Regions from separate parts of the Variovorax sp. SPNA7 genome, predicted to be linked through region 2. Evidence: riboswitches for the same ligand, from Rfam matches in the RefSeq annotation. Region 2 holds a riboswitch; the other holds the start of a gene.
What was found. A riboswitch is a leader RNA that binds a small molecule or an ion and turns the genes downstream of it on or off. The one in region 2 is predicted to bind cobalamin.
Positions count from the first base shown of each region.

Region 1: linked by a shared signal. The riboswitch ahead of RZE77_RS15505 (TonB-dependent receptor domain-containing protein) and the one ahead of cobM (precorrin-4 C(11)-methyltransferase) in region 2 are both predicted to bind cobalamin.

Region 1 is NZ_CP138513.1:3,302,752-3,306,153, reverse strand. It holds gene RZE77_RS15520 (sulfite exporter TauE/SafE family protein) at 68-889, opposite strand; gene RZE77_RS15515 (cell division protein ZapA) at 1,172-1,504, opposite strand; gene RZE77_RS15510 (hypothetical protein) at 1,501-1,725, opposite strand; cobalamin riboswitch at 1,796-2,044, shown strand; gene RZE77_RS15505 (TonB-dependent receptor domain-containing protein) at 2,144-3,402, shown strand, end outside.
Region 2 is NZ_CP138513.1:1,054,669-1,058,070, reverse strand. It holds gene RZE77_RS04765 (acid phosphatase) at 1-696, shown strand, start outside; cobalamin riboswitch at 1,377-1,641, shown strand; gene cobM (precorrin-4 C(11)-methyltransferase) at 1,804-2,649, shown strand; gene RZE77_RS04755 (sirohydrochlorin chelatase) at 2,646-3,402, shown strand, end outside.

The DNA of each region.
Region 1 (3,402 bases), 2.2 Mb from region 2:
TTATACGACCGGGGCCCGGGCGTCGCAACGGGTCTCACCCCAGACCCGAGGGGCTTTCAGGATGCTCTCAGCCCTGCAGGCCCTTCCAGAGCATGTAGGCCGCCAGCAGGTACAGGATGCTCGCGAACACGCGCTTGAGCTTCTTCACCGGCAGGTTGTGCGCCGCCTTCGCACCCAGCGGCGCAGTGAGCACGCTGCACACCGCAATGACCGCGAGCGCGGGCAGCCAGATGTAGCCGAACGCGCCGGCCGGAAGGCCCTGCACCGACTGTCCGCTCACCACGTAGCCCAGCACGTTGGCCACAGCGATCGGAAAGCCGAGCGCGGCGCTGGTCGCCACGGCGTTGTGGATGGAGATGTTGCACCAGGTCATGAACGGCACGCTGACAAAGCCGCCGCCCGCACCGACCAGGCCCGAGATGAAGCCGATCGCGCCGCCCGCCGACAGCTGCCCCGCGGTGCCCGGCATCTGGCGCGTGGGCTTGGGCTTGCGGTCGAGGAACATCTGCGTGGCCGAGAAGCCCACGAACAGCGCGAAGACGATGGCGAGCACCGTGCCCTTGAGCAGCGCGAACACGCCCAGGCTGCCCAGCAGGCTGCCGATGACGATGCCGGGCGCCAGGCGCCGCACGATGTCCCAGCGCACCGCGCCGCGCTTGTGATGGGCGCGCACGCTGGACACCGAGGTGAAGATGATCGTGGCCATCGAGGTGGCGATCGCCATCTTGACTGCAAGATCGGAGGCCACCCCGCGGTGTCCCATGATGATCGTGATGAACGGCACCATGAGCATCCCGCCGCCGATGCCCAGCAGGCCCGCCAGGAAACCGGTGCCCAGGCCGAGTGCGGCCAGTTCGGCGATCAGGAGGGGGTCGAGCAGGGAAGTCACGCAGCGGAGCCTTGAAAAAAAGCAACGGCCCCGTGCAGCGCATGCAGGGGCCGTATGAACGGAAAAAGGTGTCTGCAAGTGGGCGCCGAACCCGCATCCTGAACCAGGGTTCAGGTGGGCGAGGGCAGCAAGACTTCGGGTTCATCTGACGCGAGATGATCACACCCGTCAAGCGATGTACCAAGCCCGGCTCCGGAGAGCATTGGAACAAGGAAATATTAAGCCCGACGCGCACCGCAGACAGTTCGGATTTTACGCCCCGGACGGGCCGGGTGCTGCCGTTCAGAGTAAATGGTCATCGCCCGCAAGGGCTTGATCGAGTTTCTGAATGAGTTGGGCGGCCCTGGCATCGGCGTCGCCGGCGTCTGCCGCGGGCACGGCAACCACGGGGGCCGGCGCGGCCGCAGCGGCCGCTTGCTGGGCCGCCAGGTCGAAAGCCAGGTTCAGCGAAGCGAGCACCGCGATGCGGTCGCGCGCCTTCACCTTGCCCGCATCGCGGATCTTGCACATGGCCGCGTCCACGCGCTCGACGGCTTCGCGCAGCTGCGCCTCGCCGCCTTCGGGGCAGCCGAGCAGATAGCTCTGGCCCATGATCTGAACTTCAATCTGCTTCATGCGGGGGAATCTTGGGAAGGTGGTTCGGCCGGCAGCCGCTCGAGCAGCGCATCGAGGCGCGTGCGGGCCGCGGCCAGCCGCGACTTCAGCGCGTCGCGCTCGCGCGTGAGCGCTTCGACCTGCTCCTGCAGCAGCGCATTGGTGCGCTGCACCTCTTCATGACGCACGAGCAGGCGTTCCACACGCTCGGCGATCTGGTCGATGGGGCTGGAGGCGGGCATGGTTGGCGATTGTAGTTTCCCCGGCGGACGCCAGGCGGCGCAACTTTTGGCTTACTGCGTTGGCGCAGGCCCTAAAATCCTGCGCGTTGGTGCCTGCGGCGTGGTTCACACGCCGCGGTTCAACGGGAAGCAGGAGTGAACGCCCCCCGGAAACGGAACAAGGCCGAAGCCGCCTGCGCTGCCCCCGCAACGGTCAAGCAGTCGACGCCGCAAGCGTCAACCTCATCCATCAAGCCACTGGGTGCCCTGAAACAGGCGCCTGGGAAGGCGGTGGGGTCGCACTGCCAGCCCGGATACCGGCCAACGAGGCGGCTGCCGCATGCGCGATCGATTTTCGATTCGGCGCGCAAGGCAGCCATTGCGCCCAAGCGCCGGCGGGGAAGCCGGCAACGGGCATAGACGTTCGTTCGCTCCATTCATGACTTCCTGTGGCTCCCTCTCCCTCGGCCGTTCGCCTGCGCGCCGCCGCCTTGCCTGCCTGCCGCTCGCGCTGGCATCCGCCTTCGGCGGCATGGCACTGCTCCAACTGCCGGCCATCGCACATGCGCAGCAGGGTGCGCCGGCACTCGGCGAAACCGTGGTTACCGCCAACCGCACGCCGCAGCCGCTGTCGGACCTGGTGGGCGACGTGTCCGTGGTCGACCGCCAGACCATCGAGCGCAGCGGCGCGGTCGGCGTGGCCGATGTGCTGGCGCGCCTGCCGGGCATCGAGATCACGCGCAACGGCGGCGTGGGCAACACCACCAGCCTGTTCGTCCGCGGCGCCGAGACGCGCTTCACGGCCGTCTACATCGACGGCGTGCGCGTCGATTCGCAATCGACCGGCGGTGCCGGCTGGGAAAGCATCCCCCTTTCGCAGATCGACCGCATCGAAGTGCTGCGCGGCCCGGCCGCTGCGGTGTACGGCTCCGATGCCGTGGGCGGCGTGATCCAGCTCTTCACGAAGCGCGGCGAAGAGGGCGTGGCGCCCTACGCGGGCATCGGCTTCGGCAGCCATGGCCTGCGCAAGGCGGAGGCGGGCGTGAGCGGCAAGTCGGGTGCCTTCGACTACGCGCTGGGCGTGGCGCACGAGGAAAGCCGGGGCTTCAACGTGCTGCCGATGGACAAGCGCACGCCCTCGAAGGACGGCTTCACCAGCCCCGACCGCGACGGCTACCGCAGCAACGCCGGCAACCTGCGCCTGGGCTACCAGCTCACGCCGAACCAGCGGCTGGAAGCCACGCTGCTGTACAGCGACATGGAAGCCGGCTACGACCCGCCGGTGAGCTTCAGGACCCGGCCGCCGATCCTGTTCAAGAACGACATCTCGAACAACACGCTGCGCACGGCCGGGCTCTCGTGGTCGGCCAAGTGGAACGACATCTACAGCACGCGCGTGCAGGTCACCGATTCGCAGTCGGTCTACAAGACCCAGCCTTCGTTCTACCGCACCGAGACCAATCTGCGCGGCTACCTGTTCCAGAACGAGTTCCGCTTCGGCCCGCACCTGGTCACGGCCACGCTCGAGCGCCGAGAAGACGCGCTCGAGAATGCGCCCACCACCAGCAGCGGCCTGTTCTCGAGCAAGCGCTCGCAGGACGCGGTCTCGCTCGGCTATGGCTTCGTGCAGGGCGCGCATTCGCTCCAGCTGCACGTGCGCCACGACAACGACAGCGAATTCGGCGGCAAGACCACCGG
Region 2 (3,402 bases):
TTCACTGCCTGCACCACGCAGGCGCCGCTGCCAGCCACAGCGCCGCGGGCCGGCGAAGCAATGGCTGCGTCGACGGCGACCTACCTCGATCCGGCGCAGATCGACACCACGCGCTTCCTGGCACCACCGCCCGACGAGGCGGCCACGCGGCGCGAGATCGAGCAGATGCTCGTGCTGCAGCGGCAGCGCACGCCCGCGCAGGCCGAGCGCTCCGTTGCCGACCTGGAGCAGAGCGTCTTCCGCTTTTCCGACGTGATGGGCGAGAGCTTCAGGAAGGAAGACCTGCCGCGCACCGCCAGGCTTTTCGAGACGCTGTACCGGACCGAGAGCATTCTCAACAAGCAGGGAAAGGAAAAGTGGCAGCGCACGCGCCCGCCGCTCTTCGACAAGCGCATCGAACCGGTGGCGCGGTACTCGTCGAGCGGCTCCTACCCGAGCGGCCACTCGGCCTTCGCCTATCTGTCGGGCATCGTGCTGGCCGAGCTGGTTCCCGAAAAACGCGCGCAGATCTTCGCGCGCGCCAGCGAGTTCGGCGAGAACCGCGTGCTCGGCGGCGTCCACTATCCGAGCGACATCGAGGCCGGCCGGCGCCTGGCGACGATGATCGCCGTGCTGATCCAGAACAACCCCGCGTACCAGGGCGATTTCGCCGCGGCCCGCAGGGAACTGCGCGGGCGGCTCGGGCTGGACAGGTGATCGCCCGGTGCAGTTGAGCAATCTCCGGATCCTTCGCCTCCTTATGCCCGCCTCATCACCACGCGTGACCGCGCGAGTGCACGACCAGAGGTTGAGAAATCGCTGAGTTTGAGCCACACTAAAAACGCTCAATATCGAGCAATCTAAGGGAGTTAAAAAATGTTCTTTGGCATTCTTGCCGGCTTGTCTTTGGTCGCGCTTTATTTCGTTGCGCGTCAAGCGCGCAGGTTTACCGCATGGGTTGGCAACACCCCTGCACCACGCGAACGAGCGGTTCCTGTCGCGCTCATGCTTCTAATTCTCGGATTCGTGACCGGTCTGATTTTTCAATCTGTTTGGGACGATTCACATGACTGCAGGGCCACAGGCAAATCGCCGCTTGTCTGTTTGGTAGTGCCGCATTGACGACTGCTCGGCCGGGCCGCTTCTTTGATGGAGCGGACCGCATCGGGCCCAATCTCTTCTGTTTGTTTGACGCGGACGCGGCACTCCACCCTGAGCGCGCTGAGGTTAGTCGTTGAGTTCCTCGGCATGTCCTCGCTGATGCGTTTCGGAACCGCCTCAGCGCATCGTCGTTTGCCATCTCCTCGTGGCCGGATTGGGCAGAGTCCAGTCGATGTCTTGCAGCGGTTGTCCCTTGCGGCAGGCCCGCCAGCTGCCCTGCCGCAAGCGGCTGATACACTTTGTGCGCGTTGTCAGGTGTCCTGGCGCCCCGTGTAAACGGCGGGGTGGCCAGGGTGAAACGGGAAGTCGGTGCGCGGCGGTGGAGAGAACACCGCGCAATGCCGACGCTGCCCCCGCAACGGTAAACGAGTCAAAAAGCAAGACCCCGGGATTCGGTCCCGCGCCACTGTGCCGCGTACGGCATGGGAAGGTGGTCTTGCTGGAGAGCCCGACGGCCCTCCGCTCGTGAGCCCGGAGACCGGCCTGACGACCAGCGCATGACCTTGCGGTGGGCGAGGATCGGCGGGCGGCGCATGGCGTCCGGCTCAATGCATGAGGTGTGCATCCGCCGGAACCGCATCCACTGGCGCCCCTCCGATTTCTCTCCCCCCGCCCGGTCCTACCGACCATCTATCGCGCGGCGGGCGCGGAGGAATCATCATCATGAACGAGCGAGCCATCGCTCCAGGCAGCATGCCGGCACCGGGAACCGTGTGGTTCGTCGGCGCAGGCCCGGGCGATCCGGAACTCATCACCGTCAAGGGACGCGGCCTCGTCGAGCGCGCCGGGGCGATCCTGTTCGCAGGCTCGCTCGTGAGCGAAACCGCCATGCGCTGGGCGCGGCCGGACTGCGCCGTTGCCGACAGCAAGGACATGACGCTCGAGCAGATGTCGGCCTGGCTGATCGCGCAGGCCGCGCGCTGCGAGACCGTGGTGCGCCTGCAGACCGGCGACCCGGGCCTGTACGGCGCGCTGATCGAGCTGGTGCAGCCGCTGGATGCGGCGGGCGTGCCGATCGGCGTGGTGCCGGGCGTGTCCTCCGCCATGGCCTCGGCGGCGGCGGCGGTGGAAAGCCTGACGCTGCCCGAGGTCACGCAGACCGTGATCTTCACGCGCGTCGAAGGCCGCACGCCGATGCCCGAGGGCGAGTCGCTCGAGGCGCTGGCCGCGCACCACAGCACGCTGTGCATCTTCCTGAGCATCACCCTGATGGGCAAGGTCACGGCCGCGCTCACGGCCGCCGGCTGGTCGCCCGATGCGCCCGTGGTGGTGGTTCACAAGGCAAGCTGGCCCGGCGAAGAGAAGATCGTGCGCGGCACGGTCGCGACCATCCAGGCGCTGTGCCGCGAAGCGCGCATCGCGAGCCAGTCGATGATCATCGCCAGCCCCACGCTGGGCGCGCGGCAGTGGACCACGCTCGCCAAATCCAAGCTCTACGACGCGAGCTTCACGCACCGCTTCAGGCGCGCGAGCGTTCCCGCCGAAACCCTGCGCCAGGAACTCCCATGAACTCCGAAACCATTCTGCTGGTGGGCCACGGCTCGCGCGAAAAATCCGGCAACGACGAGATCGAGGCCTTTGCCGCGCAATGGCGCGAGCGGCAGCCGGGCTGGCGCATCGAGGTCTGCTTCATCGAATTTTCCGAGATCACGATGAGCGAAGGCCTGCGCCGCGCCGCCGAGAGCGCGCGGCGCGTGATCGTGGTGCCGCTCATCCTCAATGCCGCGGGCCACGTGAAGATGGACGTGCCGCAGGCCATCGACGGCGCCCGGCTCAAGTACCCGATGGTGCAGTTCCTCTATGCGCCGCACCTCACGGCCTGCGATCCGATCCTGGCGATCCTGCAGCGCCGCCTCAAGGACGCGATGCAGGCGCTCGACATGCCCGACCCGACCACCACCGGCGTGGTGATCCTGGGCCGGGGTTCGTCGGACCGCCAGGCCAACGGCGACATGGCCAAGATGGCGCGCTGGCTGATGGAGGAGACCGACCACGAGCTGGTCGACCTCGCCTTCACGGGCATCACCTACCCGCGCCTGGAGAAGGCCGTGCAGCGCCAGGGCCTGCTGGGCATGAAGCAGGTGGTGGTGCTGCCGTACTACCTGTTCAACGGCACGCTGGTCGAGCGCATCGCGCGCCAGGTCGAGCACCTGAAGGCGCAGTACCCGACGATCCGTTTCGTTTCCACGCGCTACTTCGGCTTCGAGCCCGAGATCTTCGCGCTGCTCGAACAGCGCGTGGACGACCTGCGGCGCGGCGCGC